DNA from 2 places in the Pseudoalteromonas sp. T1lg10 genome. Region 2 is predicted to be linked to the other one. Evidence: predicted binding sites of a transcription regulator. Region 2 holds the regulator's gene; the other holds the start of a gene.
What was found. Region 2 encodes MetJ, which represses methionine synthesis genes. Its sites were predicted from a motif close to TAGACGTCTAGACGTCTA; they were not measured.
Positions count from the first base shown of each region.

Region 1: a site for MetJ is predicted at 9,689-9,706, ahead of metK (methionine adenosyltransferase). Genes of this name have one in related genera too.

Region 1 is NZ_PQBV01000004.1:224,035-239,063, reverse strand. Features, by position in the region: gene C2M17_RS03465 (hypothetical protein) at 1-75, opposite strand, end outside; gene gpsA (NAD(P)H-dependent glycerol-3-phosphate dehydrogenase) at 180-1,190, opposite strand; gene secB (protein-export chaperone SecB) at 1,194-1,676, opposite strand; gene grxC (glutaredoxin 3) at 1,744-2,001, opposite strand; gene C2M17_RS03445 (rhodanese-like domain-containing protein) at 2,021-2,452, opposite strand; gene gpmM (2,3-bisphosphoglycerate-independent phosphoglycerate mutase) at 2,602-4,137, shown strand; gene C2M17_RS03435 (murein hydrolase activator EnvC family protein) at 4,147-5,301, shown strand; gene C2M17_RS03430 (S41 family peptidase) at 5,334-6,536, shown strand; gene C2M17_RS03425 (divergent polysaccharide deacetylase family protein) at 6,637-7,407, shown strand; gene tkt (transketolase) at 7,482-9,473, opposite strand; gene metK (methionine adenosyltransferase) at 9,820-10,971, shown strand; gene C2M17_RS03410 (START domain-containing protein) at 11,024-11,689, opposite strand; gene C2M17_RS03405 (CYTH and CHAD domain-containing protein) at 11,649-13,172, opposite strand; gene C2M17_RS03400 (TIGR04211 family SH3 domain-containing protein) at 13,373-13,963, shown strand; gene C2M17_RS03395 (winged helix-turn-helix transcriptional regulator) at 14,032-14,514, opposite strand; gene putA (bifunctional proline dehydrogenase/L-glutamate gamma-semialdehyde dehydrogenase PutA) at 14,799-15,029, shown strand, end outside.
Region 2 is NZ_PQBV01000004.1:63,276-78,304, forward strand. Features, by position in the region: gene hutI (imidazolonepropionase) at 1-180, shown strand, start outside; gene C2M17_RS02645 (EAL domain-containing protein) at 245-1,975, shown strand; gene C2M17_RS16155 (hypothetical protein) at 2,003-2,188, opposite strand; gene C2M17_RS02650 (arginase family protein) at 2,233-3,054, opposite strand; gene rraA (ribonuclease E activity regulator RraA) at 3,062-3,583, opposite strand; gene C2M17_RS02660 (phosphatase PAP2 family protein) at 3,765-4,289, shown strand; gene C2M17_RS02665 (MJ1255/VC2487 family glycosyltransferase) at 4,286-5,314, shown strand; gene C2M17_RS02670 (gamma-butyrobetaine hydroxylase-like domain-containing protein) at 5,412-5,786, opposite strand; gene hslU (HslU--HslV peptidase ATPase subunit) at 5,829-7,157, opposite strand; gene hslV (ATP-dependent protease subunit HslV) at 7,171-7,689, opposite strand; gene C2M17_RS02685 (SPOR domain-containing protein) at 7,987-8,520, opposite strand; gene priA (primosomal protein N') at 8,540-10,792, opposite strand; gene rpmE (50S ribosomal protein L31) at 10,986-11,201, shown strand; gene C2M17_RS02700 (malic enzyme-like NAD(P)-binding protein) at 11,809-13,056, shown strand; gene metJ (met regulon transcriptional regulator MetJ) at 13,120-13,440, opposite strand; gene metB (cystathionine gamma-synthase) at 13,618-14,778, shown strand; gene metL (bifunctional aspartate kinase/homoserine dehydrogenase II) at 14,794-15,029, shown strand, end outside.

The DNA of each region.
Region 1 (15,029 bases), 160 kb from region 2:
CAGCCTGGCGTAATGTTGGTTGAAAGTCCTTTTGCCGTGGCGGCGCTCAGTGTCCACCTGCTTTGTTGATGCCATGATATCCACCCTTTAGGTGTTCTCCGGATCTTATAGCTTAGAGCATAAAAAAAGCACGGGCAAAAACCGTGCTTTTTTGTGACTGACAGAGCTTGCTCACAAGCTTACTCGGCGCGCTGTTCGCGCCCCAGTAGTGCCATGGCGGCCTCTTTCACGTCTTTGTTTTCATACAGCACCTTATAGATTTGCTCGGTGATCGGCATCTCTATACCACTGCGTTTAGCCAGCATATAGACTTCTTTGGTGTTTCTGTAGCCTTCAACCACCTGGCCAATCTGTTGCTGCGCCGCTTCCACGTCCAGTCCCTGCCCCAAGGCTAAGCCAAAACGGCGGTTACGCGACTGGTTATCGGTGCAGGTGAGGATCAAATCACCCAGTCCGGCCATCCCCATAAAGGTTTCTGACTTGGCGCCTAGGGCACAGCCCAGGCGACACAATTCCGCCAAACCTCGGGTGATAAGCGCGGTACGGGCATTGGCGCCAAAGCCAAAACCATCTGAGATACCAGCGCCTATGGCGATAACGTTCTTAACCGCACCACCGAGTTGAATACCAATAAAGTCATTATTGCGATACACCCTAAATGAGCGGCCGCAATGAAGCAGACTAGATAAGCGCTCACAGAAGCTGTCGCTGGTCGCCGACACCGAAATTGCTGTCGGTAGTCCCGCCGCCATTTCTTTGGCAAAGGTCGGGCCCGACAATACCGCCAGTTCCACCTTATCGCCCAGTTTTTGCGTCGCCACATCCTGTAATAAGCGCCCAGTTTCCGGCTCTAAGCCCTTGGTTGCCCACGCCACCTTGGCATCGCTGCGCAACATGGGTGCAATCGTTTCCAATAGCCCGGCAAAAGCATGGCTCGGCACCACCACTAAAATGATGTCGCTGCTTTGTACCGCTTTTTCTAGCGAGCTTTCCAGGGTCAGGGTTTCGGGAAAAGGAATATCGCCGAGGTACTGTTCGTTTTTGCGTTCGCGAGCGAGCTTTTCTACTTGCTCGGCATCGCGACCCCATAAGGTTACCGGGTGGCCGTTACGGGCGAAACAAATAGCAAGGGCGGTGCCATACGACCCCGCCCCCAGAACAGTTACAGCTGAAGGTGCTGTTGTGCTCATAACTTATGCGTCAGCTTGCTGTGCTTGCTCTGCAGCGCGTTGCTGCATGTATTGGGCAAATAGCGCGTCAAAGTTAACCGGAGCCAGGTTCAACTGCGGGAAAGTACCACGGTTAACCAGGTTAGATACGGCTTCACGAGCGTAAGGGAAAAGTACGTTCGGGCAGAAAGCACCTAGCATATGCGCCGTTTGTAACTCTTCTAGTTCACCGATAGTGAAGATACCAGCCTGTTGGATTTCGCATAGGAAAGCCGTTTCTTCGCCGATAGTCGCGGTTACTGTTAGTGCCAGCACTACTTCGTAGATGCCGTTTTCTAGCTTGTTTGAACGCGTATCTATGTCTAGTTTAACTTCCGGCTTCCACTCTTTTTGGAAAATAGCCGGCGAGTTTGGCGTCTCGAAAGACACATCTTTAGTGTAAATACGTTGAATTGAGAATTGCGCTTGTTGTTGCTCTTGTGCTGCGCCTTGATTTTGCTCTTCCATTGTCGTTCCTTTCAATCTGTTGGTGGTAACGAGCCACAGTCGCTGCGGCCCGATACCTAATAAGTTGTTATACGTTAAGTAACGCGTTTAATTCGCCACGAGCTTCGAGTGCCATCATATCGTCGCAGCCACCTATGTGCTGGTCGCCGATAAAGATTTGCGGCACGGTGTAACCACCATTGGCACGCTTGATCATTTCATCGCGTAGCTCAGGCTGAAGGCCGATATCATACTCGGTATAAGTTACACCTTTTTTATCCAGCAATGCCTTGGCACGCTGACAAAAGGGACAATAATCTTTGCTGTATAAAACTACATCGCTCATAACTTGCTCTTACTATTAATTAGCGGCCCGATACCTGAGGTAGACCGGCACTTTGCCAAGACTGCATACCACCAGAAAGGATAAAGACACTCTCAAACCCGGCTTTACCTAGGTTGTTGGCAATACCCGAGGCCGTCATACCCGTAGCGCATACCAATATAATGGGTTGGCTTTTATGCTTTTCAAGCTCTGCAAAGTCACTTTGTTTCGCTTTTTCCGCGCTTAGGTGAACGGCATTGGCAATACGCCCCGCCGTAAAATCTTTCTGGGCGCGAATATCAACCACTACAGCGTTTTCACGATTCACTAACAAGGTGAGTTGTTGTGGATTGATCTGCTTAATGGCCGAAAACTTACTTTTAAACCATCCCGAAATAAGCATAAACACGATAACCAACCAGATAATGCTTAAAATCGGATGATTACCGATAAATTCTATGTATTGTTCCATACGTTTTACTTTGTTAATTCAAACCTTGAGGGCGGCACAAGTATACACATTTGCCTTGCACTTACCAATTAGTGAGATATTTTCTACTGCGATATTGTGCAAAAAACGGTAGGATATTAACAGCACGTGCACATTACCCAGGAGATACAATGACACAGCCCAAAAAGCCGCTCGTTTTGATGATTCTAGACGGATGGGGTTATCGTGAAGAAAGCGAAAGTAACGCCATTTTAGCCGCTAACACCCCGGTTTTAGACAAACTTTGGCAACAATGCCCACATACGTTAATTTCCGGTTCCGGTATGGACGTAGGTCTTCCCGATGGGCAAATGGGTAACTCCGAAGTGGGTCATGTGAATCTCGGTGCCGGTCGCGTTGTGTACCAGGACTTTACCCGTATCACCAAGGCTATTGAAGATGGCACCTTTGCCACTAACCCTGCCCTGGTTAACGCCATTGATGCTGCCGTAAATGCAGGCAAGGCAGTACACCTAATGGGCCTGATGAGCCCAGGCGGCGTACACAGCCATGAAGACCATATTATTGCCGCCATCGAGCTTGCAGCTGAGCGCGGCGCACAAGAAATTTATGTTCATGCCTTCTTAGATGGCCGCGATACGCCGCCACGCAGCGCCGAAGCCACTTTGAAGAATATCGACGCCGCCTTTGCGCGCGTAGGTAAAGGCCGTATTGCCAGCCTGATCGGCCGCTACTATTCCATGGACCGAGACAACCGTTGGGAGCGCATCGAAAGCGCCTACGACCTGATGGTCTTGGGCGAAGCCGAATATCACGCCGCCGATGCCGTAAGCGGATTACAGGCCGCCTATGAGCGCGGTGAAAACGACGAATTCGTAAAAGCGACCGTGATTGGCGAGACCGCCGCCACCATTAATGATGGCGATGCAGTGTTGTTTATGAACTTCCGCGCCGACCGTGCCCGTCAAATGACCCGCACCTTTGTCGATGCCGACTTTAAGGGTTTCAACAAAAAGAAAACGCCACAACTGGCCGCCTTTGTCATGCTTACCGAATATGCTGCGGATATCGATGCGCCTGTGGCCTTCCCGCCTGAGCCGCTTAACAATGTACTCGGTGAATGGCTGGCCAAACATAATAAAACTCAGCTGCGTATTTCCGAAACGGAAAAATATGCACACGTTACCTTCTTCTTCAGTGGTGGTCGCGAGCAGGAATTTGCAGGTGAGAGTCGCGAGCTTATTCCTTCTCCGGATGTAGCCACCTATGACTTACAACCGGAAATGAACTCTGAGCTTCTGACCGACAAGCTGGTTGAAGCCATTCACAGCGGCAAGTATGACGTGATCATCTGTAACTACCCTAATGGCGACATGGTGGGTCACTCGGGTGTATTCGAAGCGGCTGTGAAGGCCTGTGAAGCGGTTGACCATTGTATTGGCCGCGTGCTTGAAGCCCTTGAGCAAAGCGGTGGCGAAGCACTGATCACCGCCGACCATGGTAATGCCGAGCAGATGCAAAATGCACAAACCGGTCAGGCCCATACCGCCCACACCAGTGAGCCGGTGCCCTTTATCTATATCGGTCGCGATGCCGAGCCGGTAGCGGGTAAAACCTTGAGCGACGTGGCGCCAACCATGTTGCATCTACTAGGCATGGAGCAGCCTGCGGAAATGACAGGCTCGCCAATCATGCTGCTGCGTTAATCATTGCATATGTTTAGGTTTATCCACCTAGGCTCGCAAACAAGAGTGTCGCTGCTAAGCGCGGCGCTCTTGTCCTTGTGTGCCCTGCCCGCCAGCAGCAATGAAAACCGCACCAAGCAAGACTTAACCGAGGTTCAGCAGGAGATAAAGAAAAACCAGAATAACCTCTCAAGCCAGAAACAATCTCTGGGCTCGCTGCAACAGCAATTAAAAAAATCAGAGAAGGCCATTGCCAACAACGCCAAAAAGTTAAGAGAACTCGATGGCCAAATAAATACCAACCGCCAGCAACACAACGAATTACAAACGCAGGCGCAAGAATTAGAACAGCACAGAAAAACCTTAGACACAGCTTTGGCGGCGCAGCTTAAAAGCGCCTACATGGTCGGCGGTCACGATTACTCCAAGTTGTTACTCAATCAGCAAAACACCGCAAAATTAGAACGCACCATCAGTTATTACGATTACCTCAATAAGGCGCGTTTAGAACAACTTGATGAGCTTAGAGAAACCCTAGAAGAAATAGAACAAAACCAATTGGCGCTGGCGCAAAACCGCGAACAGCTTGAGCAACTGCGGAGCCAGGAAGAAGAGCAAAGACAGCAATTATTGGCCGCCAAGACCGAGCGTCAGTCTCAGGTAAAGGCGCTGCAAGGCGAATTGAATCAACTGCAAAGCTCCATCGCTTACCTCAAAGACAACGAACAAACCCTGATCACCACCCTAGAAGAGCTTGAAGACTCCAAGGCTCGTCAGGTGGCTATGCTTGGCCTGGCCAGCAGCAAGGGCAAACTGGCCTGGCCGACACGAGGGCCGTTAAAACACCGTTTTGGCACCCGCAAACGCCCTGGCTTTAATTGGAAAGGCGTGGTGATCGATGCTAAAGAAGGCAGCAATATTAATAGCATCGAAGACGGTCAGGTGGTATTTGCCGACTGGCTTAAGGGCTTTGGCTGGGTCATGGTGGTTGATCACGGCAAAGGTTATATGAGTCTTTACGGTCACGCCCAAGCCCTGCTTAAGGAAGTGGGCGATCAGGTTTACCAAGGCGAAGCAATAGCCCTGGTTGGTCAGAGCGGCGGCCAGGTTGATCCTGGTCTATACTTCGAGATACGTCACAAAGGACGTGCCGTTAATCCAACCACTTGGTGCAGGTCCTCATAATTGAATAGCGGCTGCGCCACAAGGGGCAGCCTATGTTTGCATATAACGCACTCATTTTTAGGCACTTTTTAAACTGGTGCCTAGCCATAGCGCTAAGCATTTGCAGTGCTTCAGCAGCGGCGCAGGAAAGCCAGCTCGAAGAAGTTTTATTTCATATAAACCACTTTTATGTCGAGGAAGTGGACCGTGCCAAGCTGGATCAACATGTGCTGAGCAGCCTGCTTAGCGAGCTTGACCCCTACAGCGAATACCTGGATGAGCAGGAATTAAAACGCCTGTTTGATGTTACCAATGGCGAATATAAGGGCCTGGGGATCGAGGTCGAAAAACGCCAGGATCATGTGGTCATCGTCTCGGCACTGCCCAATTCTCCGGCTCAGGCTGCCGGCTTATTAGGCGGTGATATTTTATTGGCTATCAACAATGTAGCTGTGATAGATAAGTCCCTGGAAGATGTCTCCAAGCTGATCAACAGCCGCGAAAATGGTGAAGTGACTTTGGCCATTGCCCGTGCAGGCCATTCACAACGACTCGATTTTCACCTCACCCGCCAACCCATACATATAGAAAGCGTAAACAGCGAGCTGCAAGCCAATCGCACCGGATACCTGCGCATCAACAGCTTTAATAACCACAGTTTTCATGATGTCGCCCGCCATATTACCAAGATGCAGCAGCAAAGCGGCACGGCACTCAAAGGCCTGCTCATTGATTTGCGCGATAATCCGGGCGGCACCTTCGACAGTGCCATCAATATCGCCGACCTGTTTCTCTCCACCGGCACCATAGTCTCGACCCGAGGACGCTTTATCGAAGCCAATCAAAGGTTTGATGCCCAGCCGGGGGATATCTTAGAAGGCGCGCCCATAGTGGTGTTGATCAACCAAGGTTCGGCGTCGGCGGCAGAAATTGTAGCCGGTGCCTTAAAAGACAACCACAGAGCCAAGGTGGTGGGAACCCGCTCTTACGGCAAGGGTTCGGTGCAATCGCTTATCCCATTAGGCGATGGTCGCAGCGCCTTAAAACTGACTACTGCTAAATACTATACGCCGGCCGGTATCTCTATCGAGGGAACTGGGATCACCCCGGATGTCGCTATTTTGCAACCAGACCTTTCCCAATCAAATAAAGAGGTTATAATCAATTTAGCGGCTGGAAAAAGCGCCAATAGTAATTTGACTGCATTATTGGACACGCAGTTAATAAAAGCCCAGCAACTGCTAGAAGAATATTAAAAAATAATAATAGTGAGCCAGTGCGCAAAACATTGGCTCGAATAAAACCAATAGCATTAATGCCTTGGTTAATAACATCAACAGAAGAATAAATATTACTGTGCACATACTAAAATGGATTGCTGTGGTTGTGCTCTTGGCTTGTCTGCTGGCAAGTCCATCGGTACAAGCAAAACAGGTGGCCATCGTTATCGACGATATTGGTTATCAACGTAATGATTTGTCCGCCTTAAACATACCTGGACAGCTTACGTTTGCCATCTTGCCCTTCACTCCCTATGCCGCGCGGTTTGCGACTCAAGCCAATGAGCAACAAAAAGAAATTATGCTTCATGCGCCCATGCAATCGCTCAATGATCTAGCCCTTGGACCCGGCGCCCTGACCATGAATATGCCCAAGGAAGACTTTCAAAGCCGTTTACGCGAGGCGTTAAATAGCCTGCCAAATATTAAAGGGGTGAACAATCATATGGGCTCGCTCTTAACGCAGCAAAACATGCCGATGAACTGGACCATGGAAGTGCTGAAGGAGCAGGACCTGTATTTTCTCGACAGCAAAACCACCCCGCACTCCAAAGCACAAAGTATTGCCACCCTTTATGGCGTCGAGAACATAGCGCGACATGTATTTTTAGATAATATCACCAGTGAAAAACAGCTACGTTTTCGCTTTGATCAGCTCAAGCGCATCGCCAAACGACATGATTATGCGGTGGCCATTGCCCACCCTTACCCGGAAACCTTTGCCTTTTTGCAAAGTGCCCTAGATGAGCTGAAAGCGGAAGGCATTGAGTTGGTGCCCCTGTCACAGCTGGTACAAGAGCGCACCTTACGTTTGGCTCAAGCTAAAAGCACCAAGACCAGCGAATAACAATAGCTCGTTTTTCTAAGGACATAAAAAAACCGCGCCATGCGCGGTTTTTTCTTATGTCTTTAAACAAGCGATTAGAATTGGCTGTTGGCCGCTGCTACCACATTGTCCACGGTGAAACCGAACAGCTTGAACAGCTCATCCGCCGGCGCCGACTCACCAAAGGTAGTCATGCCGATCACCTTGCCGTTAAGGCCTACATACTTGTACCAGAAGTCGGCAATACCAGCTTCAACGGCAACTCGACGAGTCACAGCAGCCGGTAGTACAGATTCTTTATAAGCCGCATCTTGCTCATCGAATAGATCCGTTGACGGCATAGAGACCACACGTACCTGTTTGCCTTGAGCACGTAATTCAGCGGCTGCATCCATGGTCAGTTGAACTTCTGAACCGGTAGCGATCAGGATCACTTCAGGGTTGCCGTCACAGCTTAGTACATAGCCGCCTTTCTTAACGTTGGCCAACTGCTCTGCAGTACGCGCTTGCTGCGCCAGACCCTGACGGGTAAATACCAGTGACGTTGGACCGTCTTTACGCTCGATAGCTTGTTGCCAGGCGATGGCCGACTCAACCTGATCACAAGGACGCCAGTTAACTAGGTTAGGGGTATAACGCAAGCTCGCCATTTGCTCTACTGGCTGGTGCGTTGGACCGTCTTCACCCAGACCGATTGAGTCATGGGTATAAACGAAGATGCTTGGCGTTTTCATCAGCGCCGCCATACGTACCGCGTTACGGGCATATTCCATAAACATCAGGAAGGTAGCACCGTAAGGGATAAAGCCCTTGTGCAACGCAATACCGTTCATGATCGCCGACATACCGAACTCACGCACACCGTAGAAGATGTAGTTACCGTTGGCATCATCGCTGGTCAAGCCTTTAGAACCACTCCAAAGCGTTAGGTTTGAGCCGGCCAGGTCCGCAGAACCACCCATAAACTCAGGCAGCATAGGGCCAAAGGCATTCAGGGCATTTTGTGATGCTTTACGCGTTGCCGGGTTATCCGGGTTTGCTTGTAACTGCTCGATATAGGCTTGTGATTTTTCCGCCCAATCCGCAGGTAGTTCATTGTTTTGACGACGCTCAAATTCCGCCGCTAGTTCAGGAAACTCAGCTTTATAAGCAGCGAACTTGTCTTTCCAGTTTTGTTCTTTTTGCTGACCCGCTTCTTTAGCATCCCACTGGCTGTAAACCTCTTGTGGAATTACGAAAGCGTCATGGCTCCAGCCCAGGAATTCACGTGCAGCTTTGATTTCTTCATCACCTAGAGGCGCGCCGTGACAGTCATGGCTGCCCGATTTATTCGGTGAGCCGTAACCGATAACGGTTTTACAACAGATAAGGGTTGGCTTGTCGCCATTAGCACGACCTTCTTCGATGGCCGCACGAATCGCTTCGCTGTCGTGACCATCAACGCCACGAACTACGTGCCAGCCGTATGCTTCGAAACGAGCAGGCGTATCATCGCTGAACCAGCCTTCTACTTCACCGTCGATTGAAATGCCGTTGTCATCCCAAAACGCGATCAACTTACCAAGACCTAAAGTGCCGGCCAATGAACAGGCTTCGTGAGAGATACCTTCCATCAAGCAGCCATCACCCAAGAAGGTGTAAGTGTAGTGATCAACGATATCGTGACCTTCGCGGTTAAATTGCGCAGCCAGGGCTTTCTCGGCGATAGCCATACCCACGGCATTGGTAATACCTTGGCCTAGTGGGCCGGTAGTGGTTTCTACGCCCGGCGCATAACCATACTCAGGGTGACCCGGTGTTTTTGAATGCAATTGACGGAAGTTTTTGATTTCTTCCATAGGCAGGTCATAGCCGCTTAGGTGTAACAGCGAATAAATCAGCATTGAACCGTGGCCATTGGACAGGATAAATCGGTCGCGATCAGCCCAATCAGGATTCGTTGGGTTGTGCTTCAAATAGTCGCGCCAAAGGACTTCGGCGATATCGGCCATGCCCATAGGGGCACCCGGGTGACCTGATTTAGCTTGTTGAACGGCGTCCATAGACAAGACGCGAATGGCGTTAGCGAGTTCTTTGCGAGATGGCATGAATTCTCCTACCTTTATATGTATTTGCGCTGGAAGATTCGCCTTTGCTCAAGCTAGCGAAGGCAAAATAGGTGCCCATTTTTACTTATTCATACGCCCCCTGCAAATAAAACTTGCGGCCAAAGTGAGCGACTTTAGAATTACTCATCAACTAGAGTAATTACTTCAGCTGATTTCGGGCAGTTGGCGAGTTTGGCGAGTGAAAAGAAGTATTTTGGACGTCTAGGCGTAAAATTGCTATGCAAGGTGTGATCATTTAGCTAGAATATGCGCCTTATTTTATGCTGCGCTGCGCCCAGAGGTTGGTGACGAGTTTGGGAAGCGCGAGACTTGTGAGAAGAAGCCAATGGCAAAACATTTATTTACTTCTGAGTCAGTATCTGAGGGACACCCGGATAAAATCGCTGACCAAATTTCAGATGCGGTATTAGATGCTATTTTGGAGCAAGACCCGCACGCCCGTGTCGCTTGTGAAACCTATGTAAAGACCGGCATGGTTATGGTTGGCGGTGAGATCACCACCAGCGCTTGGGTTGATATCGAAGAGCTTACGCGTAAAACAGTACGTGAAATTGGCTACACCCACTCAGACATGGGTTTCGATGCCGATTCATGTGCCATCCTAAACACCATTGGTAAACAGTCTCCTGACATCAACCAAGGTGTTGACCGTGCTCGCCCTGAAGATCAAGGCGCCGGTGACCAGGGTCTAATGTTCGGTTACGCGTGTAACGAAACAGACGTATTGATGCCTGCTCCTATTACCTATTCACACCGCCTGGTACAGCGTCAAGCGCACGTACGTAAAAACGGCGAGCTTCCTTGGCTTCGTCCGGATGCAAAGTCTCAGGTAACTTTTGCTTATGAAAATGGCAAAGCAGTTGGTATCGACGCAGTTGTACTATCAACGCAGCACTGTGACACCATTTCACAGGACGCTTTAGTAGAAGCCGTGATGGAAACCATCATCAAACCAACGCTTCCGGCTGAGCTTATCACTTCAGCGACTAAGTTCTTTATCAACCCAACAGGCCGTTTCGTAATCGGTGGCCCTATGGGTGACTGTGGTCTGACTGGTCGTAAGATCATCGTTGATACATACGGTGGTATGGCTCGTCACGGTGGTGGTGCCTTCTCTGGTAAGGATCCATCAAAGGTTGACCGTTCAGCAGCCTACGCAGCTCGTTATGTTGCTAAGAACATTGTTGCTGCCGGTCTTGCAGATCGTTGTGAAATCCAAGTTTCTTACGCTATCGGTGTGGCCGAGCCTACCTCTATCAGCGTTGAAACCTTCGGCACAGGTAAACTAGACGAAGAGCACCTAATTGCACTTATCCGCAAGCACTTCGACCTACGTCCTTACGGCCTGATCCAGATGCTTGACCTTGAGCGTCCTATTTATCAGCCTACCGCTGCTTACGGTCACTTCGGTCGCGACGAATTCCCATGGGAAGCGACAGACAAAGTAGAAGCATTAAAAGCAGACGCAGGTTTTTAAGACTGCAATAGCTTAGAAAAAAGCGCTCATTGAGCGCTTTTTTTATGCCTGTCTAAAAGGAGGAGCAATCGCCCTCTTGCAATGGCAAGGGTGACATGACCTGGGTCTTAGGCAGCACTCGGCGTAAATTCATTAGCGTCTTATACACGCTTTTTAACGACACCTTATTACTGAGCCAGGTAGGAATGGCGCCACCGGGGTCGGCCTCGACCTGATATTCCAACACCAAACCATCTGTTCGTGACGTTAGTACCCACAGCGCTTCTAATTCCTTTATCCTTACTCTTCCCTTGCCCACATCCCTATCCGGGTCAACACTGCGAATTAATAATCGCGAACTTTGTTCGTCGAGGGCTTCATAGCAGGACTCGGTATACAGCTCCCTGTCGGCCACCGGCCAGGGCGAATTCAGGTGAGTAAAAACCAGGGTGCGATTGGCGCTGGGACTGTCTAGCAGATTGACCCGCTTAACGCCCTCAAGCCAATCGGACGCATGCTCGGTATCGTGCAACAGGCTGATAAATTGCGCCTTAGTGGCCTTAGCAACAAACAACTTGGCCTTAATAGCATAGTGACCTTGCGCCGTTTGATAATACTGCACCTGGTATTGCTGCGAGTGCTTCCAGGTGCGCCAATTTTCTTGCGCGGCAAAGGCATATGCTTGCGCGCTAAAGAGGCTAATCGCGCCAATAAGGCTGAATATTACGGGTCGCTTCACGACTTTGCTCCATGGCACCGAGTAGACTGTCCGTTTTCTGTGCGAGCCAGGCCTGGATTTTTGCCAGCTCTTCGCTGTCCTTGCCCTGACATAACTGGCCAAGATAATTAAGGGTAAACAGTTCGAAGGTGCCGTGGATGATATCCAGCCAGGGAGCACGGAAATTCATCCGTGCGTTTTCATCGAACAAGGCCCCTAAACAGCACCCGCTCAATAAGTTACGCTCAAGACGGTGTTTTAGGCTTAAGTATTCATCACTCGACAACTGCGAGTCATTGTCGACCAAGGCGCGCATTTCATGCCAGTCAAACTCCAGCAAGTGAGCAGCAATATCATGGATATTTTTCTCCGCCGCCTGGAACTGAGACTGCCCCCATGACTGTCGCCAGCCGCGCTCGGTCAGCCAAATGGTCAGATCCAGCAGCAAGAGGTTATAGCGCTTGCTGGTAAAGACCTTTTGCACTTCGTCTATGCTCGGCTGAACCGCTTTTAAATCTTCAATCACCTGCGCCAGCTCTGGCGCCGCATTGATTTTTTTGTAGTAGGCGTGCTTTTTCGAGGTAAAGGTTTTCAGTTGGATGGCGGTTTCCACCCAGCTTAATTCGCTTAGTAGCCACTTCAGTTCCGAGCGCAAACGCTCTGTGTCCTGCTTTTCAACGATGTCGCTAAACAACCACAGGCTGTGACGAATAAGGCTGACACCATCGGTAATACGCTTCAGGGTTTTTAAGCTCGGCTTTTGGAAATAGCACTCTTCGTGCTTTTGCACAAAGGTAATGCCATGGTTTAAACACTTCTCCAGCGCCCGCTCCTGCGAGTCGGCGTTGCTCAGTGCAACCATATCGATTTCCTTGCTCGCCACCAGCGGTTGGTCATCGGCCAAGCGATAACCGCGCGCCGCCTTTGAGTAGAGTCCCATGCGCAGCGGCAGGTTTTCGATCAGCTTTTCCGCCAGGGAAAAGAGCTCGCTGCGCTCGCCTTTAACCAGCTCGATTTCCAATTCGCAAATAGTCTCAACGCTGGCATTAGCGGCCACCTCTCCTTTATCCAACACCACTTCAATCAAGGTGCCGGCTTGAGTCTCTAACAGCCAGGTACGGCGAATAAAGTTAGTGCTAAACAGTGGATATAAATTGTCGGCAATGGCTTCAACCTGCACCCCGTGCGGCCAAATACTGGCGTCGAATTGACTGAGCTCGGGGCGGTTGCCTTCGATGGGCAAATTATACTCTGGACGCTGATGCAGCCCCCCGACATTCTCGCCGGCAAGCTTAATGGTTTGCTCGCATTGACCATCGCTGCAGCGCGTGCGCAAACCTATATCCAGGGCCCGTAATTCACGGCTGGGAGTATCAAAATAGGCATTTTGCAGATTACGCGAAGGCTTGTTGGTAACGGTTTTTGCAAACTGTGTGATAAGTGCTGGAATCGACGGGATGACCGCCTCAGAAACTAAAAATTTCAGCTCTATTTCAGTGTCCATACGTTCTAGAAGACCAATGAAATTGACAAGAAGACAACATAAACAAAGCCGTCAATGAATGCAAACTTTTTGCATTCATTTCCCAGTAATTTAAGCCCTTAGCCGCGGGGTTGGGTTACAAAATCGGCCTTGCCATTCGCCACGCCAGCCAATAATATGCCCCAATCAACATCTTATTTACGTAAACAAGGTTTAGTTGCATGCTAAAACACCTGTGTGTTGCGCTGCTTTTTATTTCCAGCGCACTAATCACCAAAATGGCCATTGCCGCCCCCAGCACCGCTTATATCAGTGATGATCTCTATATTTTCATGCACTCGGGGGCAGGTAAAAACTACCGCATTATCGGCTCAGTAAACGCTGGCACCGAAATCAAGCTGGTTACCGGCACTGAAAATAACGGCTTTTTTGAGGTTGTTGACGACAAAGAACGCCAAGGCTGGGTAGAAAGCAAGTTTATTAATCAGGAGCAGAGCCTCAAGGTTAAACACGAGAACCTTGCGGAAGAGCTGGCCAGCACCCAGCAAAAACTACGTGATGTGCAGGCACAGGTGCCACAGCTGCAAAGCATGAACAGCGATTTGAGCACACAAACCGAGCAGTTGCAGGCCCAGCTTGATCAAGCCATTGCCGAACGCGATGCCATTCAAACCAAACAGCAGAATCTGCGGGCAAAAGAAAAGCGCCAGTTACTGACCTATGGCGGTGCCATTGCCTTTATCGGTTTATTCTTAGGTATTATTTTGACCATCTTTCTGTCGCGCCGAAAGCGCTACGATGGTTGGGCGTAAACTCACTTTTACATGAGTTACCAAAAAAAGAGCGCCTAGGCGCTCTTTTTTGTAGCAAAGGGAAGCTGTTATAAGTCGATACGCAGACCGGTATCTTCTTTCACCTTTTCAATCACCATATAGGTATGGTGCGTGCCCACCCCGGGTATATCGACCAGATCACCAAGCACCTGACGGTACTCGTTCATATCACTTACACGCACCTTGAGCAGGTAATCATAGCCCCCGGCCACCATATCGCACTCCACCACTTGCGGGGTTTTAACTATGTGCTCTTTAAATGTTTTAAACACAGAGGTGTTAGAAGTGACCAGTGACACCTGTACATGGGCCAAGAGGCTCTGGTTGAGCTTCTGCTCACTGAGCTTAGCAAAATAGCCTTCGATAAAACCCTCAGCTTCAAGGCGTTTAACCCTGTCCAAGCATGGGCTTGGACTCAGGTTTACCTGTTTAGCCAGGTTTACATTGGAGATGCGACCATTTTTTTGCAGCTCATCAAGGATGGCTAAATCGATCCTATCTAGGACACGAGACTTGGCTATTAGAGACATAACAGAATTTTATACGGGCAAGCTACAAATATACCCTGTAAATTATCGTAATTGCCAAAATTAAACCAGCATATTCTGCGGTATTTTCTTTAGAATGCCCGCGAATGTGTAGTCATTAAGAGCACAATCTTAACCACATACTGAATATCCACGTAGGTAAAAATCTACACTCTCGCAGTTAGAACCTACAATGTAGTAATTGTCGTAACCGAGGCCCCACCATCCCACCTTATGGTGTTGGGTACAGTTGCTATGTTTAGACTCCGTTATTTTGAGGGTTGCTTATGTTATTTGAAGGCAATTTGATTACAGAATGCCCCATCCGCCAGAAGATCCGTGACTTCTATCGCATTGACGAAAATGAAGTAATTGATCACATTCTTCCATTGGCTGAAGTAGGTGTTACGGCACGAAGCCGCGCTTGGGAGCGCGCCCGTCAAATGGTATTGAATATCCGTAAAGACCAAGATGGTCAAAGCGGTGTTGACGCGCTATTAAACGAATTCTCTCTGTCC
Region 2 (15,029 bases):
GGAGTAACGCGATATGCTGCTAAGGCTCTGGGTCTGAATGACCGTGGTCAGTTGGCTGCTAATATGCGTGCCGACATCGCCTTATGGGATATTGAACACCCATCGCAATTAAGTTATGAATTCGGTACAAATCCGTTGAAAAAGCTTTGGATTCAGGGGGTATTAAGTAAGGCTTTTTAATCATAAGTGACTAAATCCTAAGTGGCCGGGATCTCGGCCACTCACACAGTGATAATAAAAACTTATGATAACCAGTATTCATCTTGGTGCCTTTATTTGTGGCTTATTTATAATGGCCTTATTGATCAGCCTGGTGTTGATCAGCGAACGTAAAGACGGCATCAGTGCGATGTGCTATTCGCTTGCGGGATTGGCCTATGTCGGTGGTCAATGGCATGTCGCCAGCGGTATTTTAATTTTAGTCTTTGCCGCACGTTGGTGGTGGTTTTACCGCCATCAAGCACCTCAAATACTGCAGGTGCGGGGCGCACTAGTGGCCCTGCAATTACTGGTTGTTACACTCAATCTGGTGTGGCCATTGCATTTTTCCTGGCTGTGCATCCTGCCTTTGATATTGCAAGTTATGGCCTTTATGGAACTGGAAGGCAACGATGATGAACAGCTGTTAAAGGCTCAGCATAATGAACTAAATGCCCGCAGCCTGCCCGTTATTTCCTGGGGCCAGGCGGTTACTCAATACAACCTGTGGCGCCAAAAGAATAATCATCAGGTTGCCCTCTTGCTATTACAGGTAGAAGGCTATGAGCAGTTAAATCGCTCACTAGGTCAGGAGTTTGCCGAACTGGTTTTGATGCAAAGTCTGGCGCGTATTAATAAGGTGGCAGCGCAGCCAAGCGTTTTGAATCTGCAGCTGCGAGAGCAGTTTGCCATTGAAGTTTTTCAGGTCGCGCCTCTGTGTTATGGCCTGGTGATAGATATCAGTCCGGACAGTCATTGCCATGAGCGTCTAGCCGAAGACATAGCAGCGGTGCTGCAAAAACCCTTTAATTCTCGTCACGGGGTGGTGGAGCTTAAGCCACATATCGCCCTAAGTACCGGTATGGCCGGTGACACTTCGTTGGATGATTTACTACAGCAGGGCTACAGGGCCATCGAATTTCATCCACAGCAACGTATTTGCCATTATCATGACTCCCTTGAGCAGCAGGCTGCCGCTCATCAGCAGCAACTACGCTTGCTGAGCGCGGTAGACTTTGAGCGAGACTTCTCTTTGTATTTCCAACCGGTGATTGGTCTAGAAGGGAATAAGCCCCTTTATGCTGAATTACTGCTGCGCTGGCAGCATCCGGAGCGTGGCATGGTTGAAGCGAAAGACTTTATCCGCGATTTACGTGCCGTGGGCCGAGGTTATAAGCTGGCCTTCCATGTGCTTGAGCGTGCCGCCGAAATGGCTAAGGGACTGAAGATGGAAGGCTTGGGCATGCCGGTGAGCGTCAATCTCTTCGGTGAAGAAATACTGCACGATGAGTTTGTTGAGTTTGCCGGCCGCATTCTGCGTGAGCACAGGCTAAAGGCGGGAGATTTAATTATCGAATGTCCGCTGACGGTGCTTATGTCTCTGGATAAGCGCGGCTTGGCGTTATTGACCCGTTTGCATCAGAAGGGGATCCACTTGTGTCTGGATGGCATGGGTGAAACACCGTTGTTCTTGGCCAAGTTGCCGAAGATCAATCTCGAATACGTTAAAGTTGACCCAAGTCTGACAGCTGATGTCGACTACACCAGTAACAACAAAGCGCTGTTAAACGGCTTAATCGATATGCACCGCCACCTAAATGCCCAAGTGATTTGTCAGGGTGTTGGCACAACGACGCAGTTAAGCTATGTAAAAGAGTTTAATGTGCAAGGGGCTCAGGGTTATGTGTTTACCCACCCCTTGCCGGCAGATGGCTTATTGAGCTGGACACGTCAATGGCAGCAAAAAGTGGAACAGCAAAGCGCCCCTAGCTGGTAGAGGCGCTCAAGTGCTTAGCTCAGGCTCTTAGCTGTGGTAGCGAGCGCGTAAAAAGGCGATCACTAAAGCGCTAAGCAGTTGCCCTGCGGCATTAAAGCCGGCGCTAAGGCCATTAGGGTCCTGGCTCGGCGCCGCTTCACATAAATGCAAATAGGCCACATCGCTGTCGCAGGTGGCGTTATAAACATATTGCTCGGCATCATTCAAAGACATACCACGATAATTTAAGGCGCTGGCCGGTGCCAAAGTAATGGCATCTATATCCAGCCTATGGCCAATGGTGCCTGGTGGGTAAAGCTGTCCAGAGCGTCATTAACACTTTCCACAATCGAGGTTTGTGCCAACACCTTAAGGCTGTGATAGCTGGTGTAGGTGCTTTGATGCTGCGCCATAGCCGCTAGGATGGCAGCATTATTCTTTTGCTGATCCAGCGCCACCACATGATAGTGCTTAAGGTAACCTTCTGCCGCCGCGTAGTGGAAACCATTGCCGCTATGGCGACCTTCAAGGGCGCGGAAATCGCCGTGTGGATCAAGGTTTATGGCATTAACAGCTGTATTGTAATGCTTGGCGCTGGCCGCCAGCAGTGGGTAGCAATTGTTATGGCCACCGCCAATAACTATGGGCGTCAGCCCAGCCTCGAAAATGGCGGTAATAACCGGCTCGATACGCTGGTCCAGTTCGCCGCATAAGGTGCGTAACTTCGCCAAATCGTCGGCATTACCGTTATCGAGAGCCTGACTTTGCTGTTGCAGATCGGCACAATCGACCTCACCGAGTAGTAAGACATCCTGTACCGGAGTAAATTCATTAACCGGAATATTGAGGAACTTCGACAAAAAGGCACGAAAACCTTGGTCTGCGCCGCCTTTGCCGAGATTCGCCCGGGGGCCTATGTCTTCGGGAATGCCGACAACGACATAGCGAATACCGAAATCTTTGGCGTCTTTTAGCGCCTGGCTAAATTCCACCTCGGTATCGAGCAGGGCAATGCTCTGAAATACTCGCTGCTCGGCGCTGCGGGCGGCGACTAAATCGGCAATGCTCTGTTCGTCATAGATATTAACTGCATATTCCATAGCGGCATTAATCGTTTAGGCCAATAAGCTCATCGTCCTCGACATATTCGAGTTCAAGCTCTTCGGCGGAGATAATAATACCTGTGCTATCGGCGTAGAGATAATCATCTTCATAGAAGGAAACGCCGGCGAAATTAACCGGAACGCCTTCTTCACCAGGGGCGAGGTTATCGGCGGCCACGGGAATGGAGGCAATGGCTTGAATGCCCAGCTCTAATTCTTCGAGCTCATCGACATGACGCACGGCACCATAGACAATGATCCCTTCCCAATTGTTTTCCACCGCAAGTTCCGCCAGTTCTATGTCGATTAGGGCGCGACGGGTTGAACCACCGCCATCGACTAAGAGTACCGAATTGGTACCGTCTTGTTGCAAAACTTCGCGAATAAGCTGGTTACTTTCAAAACACTTGATGGTGCGAATACGCCCGCAAAAGGCGCCGCGGCCACCAAAATTAATGAACATAGGTTCGAGTACATCGACTACATCAGCAAAGTGATCACACAGTTCAGAGGTACTATATTCCATCGGACTCTCCTAGAGACTTTGTTGTCTCAAGTATACCTAGGTTATGGGGCTTAGCAAGCTAAGGTATTGACCTATAAAGAGCAACAAAAAAGTTAGACATATTACTGTCTAAAAAACGTCATGTATCTGTTATTTTTGCTGACTATATTCAAAGCTATGAACATATTTCAGGCGAAAGAGCATGATACTTGCGCAATTGGATCGTTTTGATCGGGCGTTATTTAAGGTGTTGTTTCGAGCTAGGTACCGGCGTTGGCAGCATCATGGCATTCGTTTGATGTCGCGATCCGGTGACGGCATCTTGTATGCTTTGTTTGGACTTTATTTGTTGATTTACAGCACGCCGGAGCAAATTACCTTGCTGCTGGTCTTGCTGCTTGGTTATGCCATTGAGCGGCCTATCTACTTTTTCACCAAAAACCTGTTCCAGCGTGTCCGTCCCTGTGATGTGTTAACCCGTTATGCCCATATTCGTCCCAGTGATAAATTTAGTCTGCCCTCGGGGCACAGTGCCGGGGCCTGGGTATTTGCGGTGATTGTTGGTCATTTTTATCCGCAGCTTGCACCCTATTTATATGCTTGGGCGACACTGGTGGCCTGCTCGCGGGTGTTTCTCGGGGTGCATTACCCGTTAGACATAGTTTTAGGCTCGTTACTTGGGTACGGCTGCGCCGTATTTGCATTACTTATCACAGGGATTTTATGAAGATTCTTTATGGCGTACAAGGCACAGGGAATGGCCATACCACCCGCGCTCGGGTGATGGCAAAGGCATTTGCCAAGGCTGGTGTGGAAGTAGATTATTTGTTTTCCGGGCGCAGTCGCGACCAATATTTTGATATGCAGGAGTTTGGCTCTTTCCAGGCCCGTCAAGGCTTAACCTTTGTTACCGAACGTGGCCGTGTAAATGGTTTAAAAACGCTGAAAAATGCCAAGGTGTGCGAGCTAATTAAAGATATACGCGAGCTAAACCTTAAGCAGTATGATTTGGTGATGAACGACTTCGAGCCTGTTACTGCCTGGGCCGCCAAGCGCCAAAAGGTACCCGTGGTGGGCATGAGTCATCAGGCCGCGTTTCTCTCGAACAGTGTGCCTGTGACCGGCGACAACATACTTACTAAGGCCATGATACGTAACTTTGCGCCCGCCGATGTTTACCTGGGCGTGCACTGGCAGCCTTTTGATGACTCCATTATTCCGCCTTTTATTGAGCATGCCGGGCCGGTCGACAGCGAATATGTGGATAACAAGGTGTTGGTTTATCTACCCTTTGAAGATCTCGATGAGGTTATTGCCTATCTCAAGGACTTCCCGGGCAAGGAGTTTTATTGCTACCACCCCAAAGCGGAAGATAGATCCGAGGCCCATATCCATTTACGTAAACCGTCCAGGCTGGGTTTTTTACGGGATCTGGCCAGTGCCAGTGGTGTTATTGCTAATGCCGGCTTTGAATTGTCGAGCGAAGCCCTGACCCTAGGTAAAAAACTGCTGTTGAAACCTCTTAACGGTCAGTTTGAACAGCACTCGAATGCCTTGACTCTGCAAAATATGGAACGCGCCCATGTGATGCATTTTCTGGATCAGGACGCCCTCGATGATTGGCTTAATATGGATAAAAAAGAGCGCATTAACTTCCCTCATGATCCGGCGCCACTTATTTCCTGGCTGATGGCGGGACAATGGCAGGATAGGCAAAGGCTGAATCAGCAACTCTGGCAGGGCGTGCTCTAGCTCTTTATTGCTCGAACTAGTTTTGTTACTGCTCTTCACTGAACACAAAAAAGCCGCAGATGCGGCTTTTTTAATGCTTGTGTATCGCGCCTTTCACTTAGGGAGTGACGCGAATAGCAATGCTGGCATCGCGCTGGGCATTGGCCGCTTTTAAGCGCTCAAGGTAGGTTTGCCAGAGTTGCTCGGCATGGCTGCAAAGCTCGGCAAGGTAACCAAAGCTATAGAGCCCACTTTGGTGGCCATCATCAAAGTGCAGGCGTACCGCATAGTGGCCAATGGCCTCAATTTCACCGATAGCCACCGCCTTTTTATTGGTTACCAGCTTTGGTGGCCCCTGGTGATGCCCCTGCACCTCGGCAGAGGGCGAGTGCACGCGCAAAAACTCGGCGCTTAGACTTACCTGCTCGCCATTATCAAAATGAATATCCAATACCTTGGTACGGCGATGATAATGTAACGTCTTGACCAGCATACTGTTCCCTTAAAACAAAGAAGGGGCGCAAGGCCCCTGCGCTTATAGAATAAAGCGACTTAAGTCTTCATCCTGAACCAGATTACCCAGATGCTGGTTAACGTAATCGCCATCCACGATTAGGGTTGTACCGGCTTTATCACTGGCCTCGAAGGAGATCTCCTCCATCAGGCGCTCCATCACAGTATGCAGGCGACGGGCACCTATGTTCTCGGTCTTCTCATTGACCTGCCACGCGGCCTGAGCAATGCTTTCAATGGCATCCTCGGTAAATTCAACGCTCACCTCTTCGGTGTTTAACAGGGCGATTTGTTGCTCCGTTAATGACGCATGAGGCTCGGTGAGAATGCGTTTAAAGTCGTTCGCACTTAGAGCGTCAAGCTCGACACGAATCGGCAGACGACCTTGTAGCTCGGGGATCAGATCCGACGGTCTGGCCATTTGGAATGCACCCGATGCAATAAACAGGATATGGTCGGTTTTTACCATGCCGTACTTGGTGCTCACCGTAGAGCCCTCGATAAGAGGTAGCAGATCGCGCTGTACGCCTTCACGGCTTACATCCGGACCACTGCTCTCACCACGTTTACAGATCTTGTCGATTTCGTCTAGGAAGACGATGCCGTTTTGCTCAACTGCATCAATGGCCAGCTCTTTCACATCTTCCAGGTTTACCAACTTCGCCGCTTCTTCTTCAACCAGGAGCTTAAAGGCTTCCTTGATCTTCAGCTTGCGCTTTTTGGTTTTGCCGCCAGACATGTTTTGGAACATGCTCTGTAGCTGATTGGTCATCTCTTCCATGCCTGGAGGCGCCATGATCTCAACGTTGGCACCTTGCTCGGCAATATCGATCTCAATTTCTTTGTCATCCAGCTGGCCTTCGCGCAGCTTTTTACGGAATGCTTGGCGCGTTGAGTTGTTCTCGCTTGGCTGTGTTTCACCCCAGCTGTCTTTTGCCGGTGGTAACAGGGTATCAAGAATGCGCTCTTCGGCCGCTTCTTCGGCGCGGAAGCTGTGCTTCTTAGCCTGTTGGTCGCGAACCATTTTAAAGGCAATTTCGACCAAATCGCGAATAATCGTCTCAACTTCCTTACCAACATAGCCCACTTCGGTGAATTTAGTGGCTTCAACCTTTAAGAAAGGAGCATTGGCAAGCTTGGCCAAACGGCGGGCAATTTCTGTTTTACCCACACCGGTTGGACCTATCATCAGGATGTTTTTTGGGGTCACTTCCTGGCGCAGGGCTTCATCAAGCTGCATGCGGCGCCAGCGGTTTCTAAGGGCGATGGCGACGGCCTTTTTGGCATTAGCTTGACCAATAATGTGCTGATCAAGTTCATGGACGATTTCTCTGGGAGTCATGGCTGACATGGCTGCTCCTTAATTACAATTCTTCAATGGTTTGGAAGTTGTTAGTGAATACGCAAATATCACCGGCTATCTTAAGGCTCTTTTCAACGATTTCTCGTGCTGATAGCTCGGTATTCTCTAACAGTGCAATAGCTGCGGCTTGGGCAAAGTTGCCGCCGCTGCCGATGGCGATAAGGTCGTGCTCGGGTTGTACCACGTCGCCATTACCGGTAATGATGAGTGAGGCTGTTTCATCGGCTACCGCCAACAGGGCTTCAAGGCGTCTGAGAGCACGGTCGCTGCGCCAGTCTTTGGCCATTTCCACCGCTGCCTTGGTCAAATTTCCCTGATACATTTCCAGCTTGGCTTCAAAACGCTCAAACAGGGTGAAGGCGTCTGCTGTGCCACCGGCAAAACCGGCGATCACCTTGCCGTTAAACAAGCGGCGTACCTTGCGGGCGTTACCCTTCATTACCGTGTTGCCAAGGGAAACCTGGCCGTCGCCGCCAATAACGACTTTGCCTTCGCGGCGTACAGAAACTATCGTAGTCATGTGAATCCTTTGCCCCAAATCAAACTGGGCTTTGCTGAGTCTAATAGCGAGGAAGTATGGGCGAGGTTCGGGGATTTCAAGGTATAATACCAATTCACTTAAATAGCTAAGCATTCTAGCGGGCTAAATATCATGCTCACGGCGTTGGAATTTTTCTATGTACGCATAACTACATAAGAAAAATTCCGCCTTGTTATCACATCATTTATCCAGCGCTATATCTGCTCACATACTAAACAGAATTGGTATAAGGCGAAAACCCCGCAGATTGGCTGTGTTTTTGCTGGGGGCTGAGACTTATTGCCACAGCCAGATGCCACAGCCCATGATTTTGGCTTGGCGTTTTAGTTTGTTTTTATCACTCTCGGCACCGCGCTTGGTGGCGTATGGGCCTAAGCGTACTTTATACCAGACACCGTTAGTGCCTTCGGTATGACGGATTTCGGCGACCAAGCCGGTGAAGGCAATTTTCGCTTTTAAGGTTTCCGCCTGAGCATAGGTTCTAAATGAGCCGCACTGCATAACGTAAGGGCCTTTTTGCTCAACTTCTTTGACCTCAACCTCTATCTCGGCCTGCTTTATCTCATTGATAAACTCCGGTGTTTCCGGTTTGTTTATAACGGCTTTCGGCTCTTGCTTGGGCGGTTGCTTTACCTGTTCCACGGCTTGTGGGTCGGCATTATTCTTGATATACCACAGGCCATAACCAAAGCCCGCGAATAAAATAATGGCGGCGATAATTAGCAAGATAGGCAGCTTCCTTTTCGGCGGTGCTTTTTTCTTAGCACCGCGCTGGGGTCTTTTGCGATTTATGTAGTCGTGTTGAGCCATACCTGTGTGTTGCTTCTCTTTACATCATATCTATAGGGTCAATGTCTAAGTTCCAGCGCACCTTTTGTGCCAGCTTATGCGAACCTAGGTAATCGATAAGTTGCGCCACAAAGGCGTGTAATGCGCCTCGATCGGCACCCTGAATATGCAGCTGGTATCTAAATTTACCAGCTACGCGCTCCATGGGGGCGGGGATCGGTCCCAATAATTGTATCTTAGGGATGCGGGTTGCGGGAACTAAATCCGTTAAAAAACGAAGTACTAGCGATAAATCGTGGGCTTCGGCGCGTAATAAGGCCAAATGACTGTAAGGTGGCAGCTCAGTTTCCTGTCGTTCCTGCAGGGCGTAGCGGGCAAAATGTTGATAACCGTTATTAACCAGATCCTGCAATAGCGGATGCTCGGGAAAGTGGGTTTGCAATAAGACTGTGCCCGGCTCACCGCTTCGACCCGCACGCCCGGCCACTTGGGTAAGCAACTGTGCCAGATGTTCGGTGGCGCGAAAATCGCAGGAATGCAGTCCGGCATCGACATCGAGAATAATCACCAGGCTGACATCGGCAAAGTGGTGACCCTTGGCGAGCATTTGCGTGCCCACTAAAATACGGGCGCCGCCTTGGTTGATACGTTCGAGCTCTTCTTCCAAACTGCCTTTCTTACGGGTTGAGTCCCTGTCTATGCGGCTGATGGCAATGTCAGGGAACTGGGTCGTTAAGGCTTCTTCCAGTTGCTCCGTGCCCAGGCCTACCGGGTGTATCTGTGTGCTGCCGCAGTCCGGGCATTGCATTGGTGGCGCCGTTTGTTCGCCACAGTGGTGGCAGACCAGTCGGCGCATGGATTTATGATAGGTGGCGCTGGTGCTGCAACGGGGGCAGTCGCTAAGCCAGCCACATTCGTGACAGATAAGCGAAGGTGAAAAGCCGCGGCGGTTTAGAAACACCATGACCTGCTTTTGGCGGCTTAGCTCTTTTTGCATATAGGCCAGGCTGGCATGGCTTAAACCCGCCTGTAGATATTGGCCCTTGATATCGATAAGCTCAAAGTGGTTATCGCTGCTGGTTTGGGCGCGCTGGGTTAATGACAACAAATGGTATTTGCCCTCAATTGCCCGGTGAAGGGTTTCCAACGCCGGTGTGGCACTGCCTAAAACCAGCGGAATATTATGTTGTTGGGCGCGATAGGCGCTCAGATCGCGGGCATGGTAACGCAGGCTGTCTTGTTGTTTGAATGAGGCGTCGTGCTCCTCATCGACTATGATCATGCCCAAGGATAAAAACGGCATAAAAATGGCCGAGCGGGTACCTATGACTATGGCGCAGCTGCCTTTTTGGCAAAAGCGCCAGGTTTGCAGGCGCTCATTATCGGTCAGCGCCGAGTGCCAGAGCATAATCGGGGTGTCGGGGAAGCGGCGGCGAAAACGGTTAACCGTTTGCGGCGTCAGGCCGATTTCCGGCACCAGTACCAGCGCTTGTTTCCCCTGTTTTATCACTTCTTCCAGGCATTGCAGGTAGACTTCGGTTTTTCCGCTGCCGGTGACGCCCTCGAGTAAAAAGCTGGTAAAGCCCGAGCTTTGATTGATGGCGCTGCAGGCCACCGCTTGCTCGGCGTTAAGTCGTGGCTTGCTTGCTACCTTTATTTCATTGTCCCGCCAATGACTGGAAAATTCGATGCTTATCTCGGCCAGGTCTTTACTAACTAGGGCATCGATAGTGGCTTTGGTAAAGCCCAGGGCTTTTACCTCGGTTACCGGCGATTTACCGGACTGTGCTAACTGCGACATCAGCGACTGTTGTTTTTTCGCCCTTAGGGTGGGTAAGGCGCGGCCCTTTTCGGTAAGCTGAATATAGTTAATGCTGGTTTTATCTATGTCGTCGCCCTGGCGCAGCGCCTTAGGAAGAGCGGTAAAAATAGTCTCACCCAGGGGATAGTGATAATAACGGGCGGTAAACTTCAGCAATTGTAAATGAGTGGCGTCGATAATAGGGGCGCTATCAAGCACCTCAAGCACCGCCTTAACCTTGTCTTTGGGTAGTTCAGTTCTGGCCTTACGAGCCAAAACCAAGGCTGTCACCTGGCGGTTAGCAAAGGGCACAGAAACCCGCATACCGGGTTCAAGGCTTGCCGCCAGCTTGGGGTCGACCAGGTAGTCAAAACTGCGGTGCAGAGGCACCTTGATTGCCACTTCCACATAGCATTCTTCCTGAGTTGGCAATAGGTCGGTTTGTAGGGCGCTTGGTAAAGACGACAAGGGTGAACTCACAGCATCAGACATGCTGTTAATGTACTAAATTCATGGCAAGGTGAATAGCGGCAATTAATGCTTGAACATTAAACAGGAGTTCAATAAAATACGCGGCCTTAAGGGTGCTGAGCGAATATTATTGGTCTTGGCACATTGAAACTAACGCGTATGGTGCCGAACTTCGGGTTTGGAGAGCGATACGGCCTATTTAGAGGTAATCCCCATGAAAGAAGGTATCCACCCTAAGTACGAAGCAATCAATGCAACGTGCTCTTGTGGCAACAAGTTCGAAACTCGTTCAACTTTGTGTAAAGACATTCACCTTGACGTATGTTCAGAGTGTCACCCTTTCTACACTGGTAAGCAGAAGATTCTTGACACAGGTGGTCGTGTTGACCGCTTCAATAAGCGTTTCGGTGCGCTTAGCAGCAAGAAGTAATTCATTGCTTATTAGAAAAAAGCACCCTAGGGTGCTTTTTTTGTGCCTCTTACTTTTTACGGCAGCTATCCAATACCAATTCTGTCTTCTACATAGAAAAATTCCAACGCCGTGAGCATGATATTTAGCCCGCTAGAAGTAAGTGAATTGGTATCCTATCCTGTTTGCTCTCTGATCGCTTGATTAACACAATTACTCTGGTCCATTCCCAGTATTGATATAAGCCATTTTGCATTTATTCTTTGTAAAGGTATTAATGAAAAGCAGCGATAATGCATCTAAAAAGCATGAACATGCAGATGTGTGGGTAAATCCAGTTAAACCGTTGCATTTTTTGTGTTTTTATTCGCTATCGTTATATAAATTGCATTTTTTATATCTTTAATTATGATTAACGCAGTTTTTATTGCTTTTTTTGACCCAAAAAAGGCATGGGAATATCGCTCATGCTAGGGGAAATTAAAATAATTAACCGGGATAATGATGCTAAAACCGCTTAATTTCGCGTAACAGGATAGACCTGATATTACTTGGAATATAGCCGGAAAAGCAGTATTGTTGCCTGATACCTGAACTCTCACCAATATTTCTAGCAGGATACTTTTTCATGTCAGACTTTCGTCAACAAGCTCTTGATTATCACGCTTATCCCGTTCCAGGCAAAATCAGCGTTGAGCTGACAAAAAGTGCGGAAACGGTCAATGACCTAGCTTTGGCTTACAGCCCAGGTGTAGCTGAGCCGGTGCGCGAAATTGCCGCCGATGCCAACAATGCCTATAAATACACTGCTAAAGGCAATATGGTTGCGGTTATTTCTAACGGCACGGCAATTTTAGGCTTGGGTAATTTAGGTCCGTTGGCATCAAAACCTGTAATGGAAGGTAAAGCCTTATTGTTCAAGCGCTTTGCCGGCCTTGATTCAATCGATATCGAAGTTAAACACCGCACCACGGAAGACTTTATCAACACGGTTGAAAATATTGCCGATACCTTTGGCGGTATTAACCTTGAAGATATCAAAGCTCCTGAGTGTTTTGAAATTGAAAAAGCGCTGATCGAGCGTTGTAATATACCTGTATTCCACGATGACCAACATGGTACCGCCATTGTAACTGCGGCGGGCATGCTTAATGCTCTTGAGATTCAGGGTAAAGATATCAACGATGCCTTGATCGTTTGTTTAGGTGCTGGTGCAGCGGCTGTGGCCTGTATGGAGCTGTTGATTAAATGTGGCGCCCAGCGCGAGCACATCTATATGCTTGACCGTAAAGGTGTGATCCACACTCGTCGTGACGACCTGAACGAATATAAGCAAATGTTCGCAAACAACACGGATAAACGCACTCTGCAAGACGTGATCGCCGATGCCGATGTATTCGTGGGTGTATCTGGTCCAGATCTACTTTCTGCGGACGAGTTAAAGCTGATGGCCGACAAGCCAGTTGTATTTGCCTGTTCAAACCCAGATCCTGAAATTAAGCCAGAAGTGGCGCACGCTGCCCGTCAAGATTTGATCATGGCAACCGGTCGCTCTGATTATCCAAACCAGGTAAATAACGTTCTGTGCTTCCCGTTTATCTTCCGCGGCGCCCTGGATGTGCGCGCCACGGCTATTAACGATGAAATGAAGATTGCCGCTGTTGAAGCTATTCGTAGCATAGCTAAAGAGCCGGTACCACAAGAGGTATTGACCGCATCGGGTGTGACCGAGCTGGAGTTTGGCCCGCAGTACATTATTCCTAAGCCAATGGATCCGCGTTTATTGCCTCGCGTTGCTAAGGCGGTAGCCGAAGCCGCAGTGGCAACTGGTGTAGCGCAAATCGAGCTGCCAGAGGATTATATGAGCGATAAGTAATTTCCTTGTCGCCAAAAAAAAGCCCCAAGTTTTGCTTGGGGCTTTTTTTATGTGTTTGGAAAATCAATCATCACCGATCTCTGGGATCTCTAAGCCCATTTCCGCCATGATCTTACGCACTTCTTGCGGCACCTTCTCCGGATTATCCTTACGTAAGTCTTCATCGCCAGGCAGCGGTTGTCCGGTAAAAGCATGTAAAAATGCTTCGCAGAGCAATTCACTGTTGGTGGCATGACGCAGGTTGTTCACCTGGCGTCGAGTGCGTTCATCTGTTAATACTTTTAAAACGTTGAGCGGGATTGAAACGGTAATTTTTTTTACCTGTTGGGCTTTCTTACCGTGTTCCGCATAAGGGTGAATATACTCACCATTCCACTTGGCCATAATTTGCGTCTTGTTCTTTGGTCACTTAGGCATCAATAAGGGCGAAATTCTATCGTGTTGGAAAGGATAGTCAAATATTCCTCATATAGCTATTTAGACGTATAAATGTTTTGACTTCTATATTTGGATATTTTAACCTTTTGGACGTCTAAACATCCATTTCTGATTGGAGGCACTATGCCTAAGTTAAGTAAACAAACCATAGCGGTGCGCCACGGCATTGAAGCCGACCAACATCATGGTGCAGTTGTGCCCCCAATTTATTTATCCACTACCTATTCTTTTGCCGATTTTGATACCAAACGTCAGTACGACTATGGCCGCAGCGGTAATCCCAATCGCGATATTCTCGCAGAGGCTTTGGCCGAGCTTGAAGGCGGCGCCCGTGGCATCATTACCGCTACCGGCATGGCGGCGGTGCACCTGGTAACACAGTTGCTGACGCCCGCAGATACCCTTGTGATCCCCCATGATTGTTATGGCGGCAGCTACCGATTATTTACCTCCTTGGCCAAGCGCGGTTTATTAAAAGTGAAGGTGGTGGACTTCACCACTGCCGAGTGTTATCAGCAGCTTATCGATGCCAAACCTAAATTGGTATGGATTGAAACCCCTAGTAACCCAATATTGCGCCTGACCGATATTAAGGCCGTATGCGCGGCCGCAGCTCAAGTGGGTGCTTTGGTGGCAGCGGATAACACCTTCTTGTCACCTGCGCTGCAAAACCCATTGGCGCTGGGCTGCGATATCGTGGTGCATTCAACAACCAAGTATATCAACGGCCACTCGGATGTGGTCGGTGGCGCTGTGGTTTGTAAAACTCCTGAGCTTGGCGAAGAGCTGGCCTGGTGGGCCAATAATATTGGTATTACCGGTGCGCCTTTTGACAGTTACCTGATTCTGCGCGGGTTACGTACTCTGAAAGTGCGTTTGCGTCAGCATGAGGAAAACGCCCAGGCTATCGCCGAATACCTGCAGCAACACCCTGAGGTAGAAAAGGTTTACTATCCTGGTTTGGCAAGTCACCCACAGCACCAATTAGCTAAAGCGCAGCAAAGTGGTTTTGGCGGCATGGTGAGCTTTGATATCAAAGGCGAACTAAAAGACAGCGCCAAGTTCCTTACCTCAGTGCAGCAATTTACCCTGGCCGAGTCCTTGGGTGGTGTTGAAAGCCTAATTTGTCATCCGGCGACCATGACTCATGCGGGCATGGACAAGGAAGCACGCTTAGCGGCGGGCGTGGGTGACACCCTTATTCGTATTTCTGTGGGCATTGAAGATCAGGAAGATTTGATCGCCGACCTTGAACGTGCTTTTGCACAACTTCATCAGAGCTAGGCTGGAGCAGATAAAATGGCCAAGGTAGTACATAAATTTGGTGGCTCTAGCCTAAGCCGTGCGGCGCGTTATCATGCGGTTGCTAATATTGTTCTCGCTCATAGTCAGGTCGGTGACATAGTGGTGGTGTCTGCCGCCGGTAAAACCACGGACACCCTGGTTAAGCTCTGGCAGACATTCGAGCAGCAAGATCAGCATAGCGGTATGGATGTGATAAGCCTGTTGCGCAATCACCAGCAGGAGCTGATCCA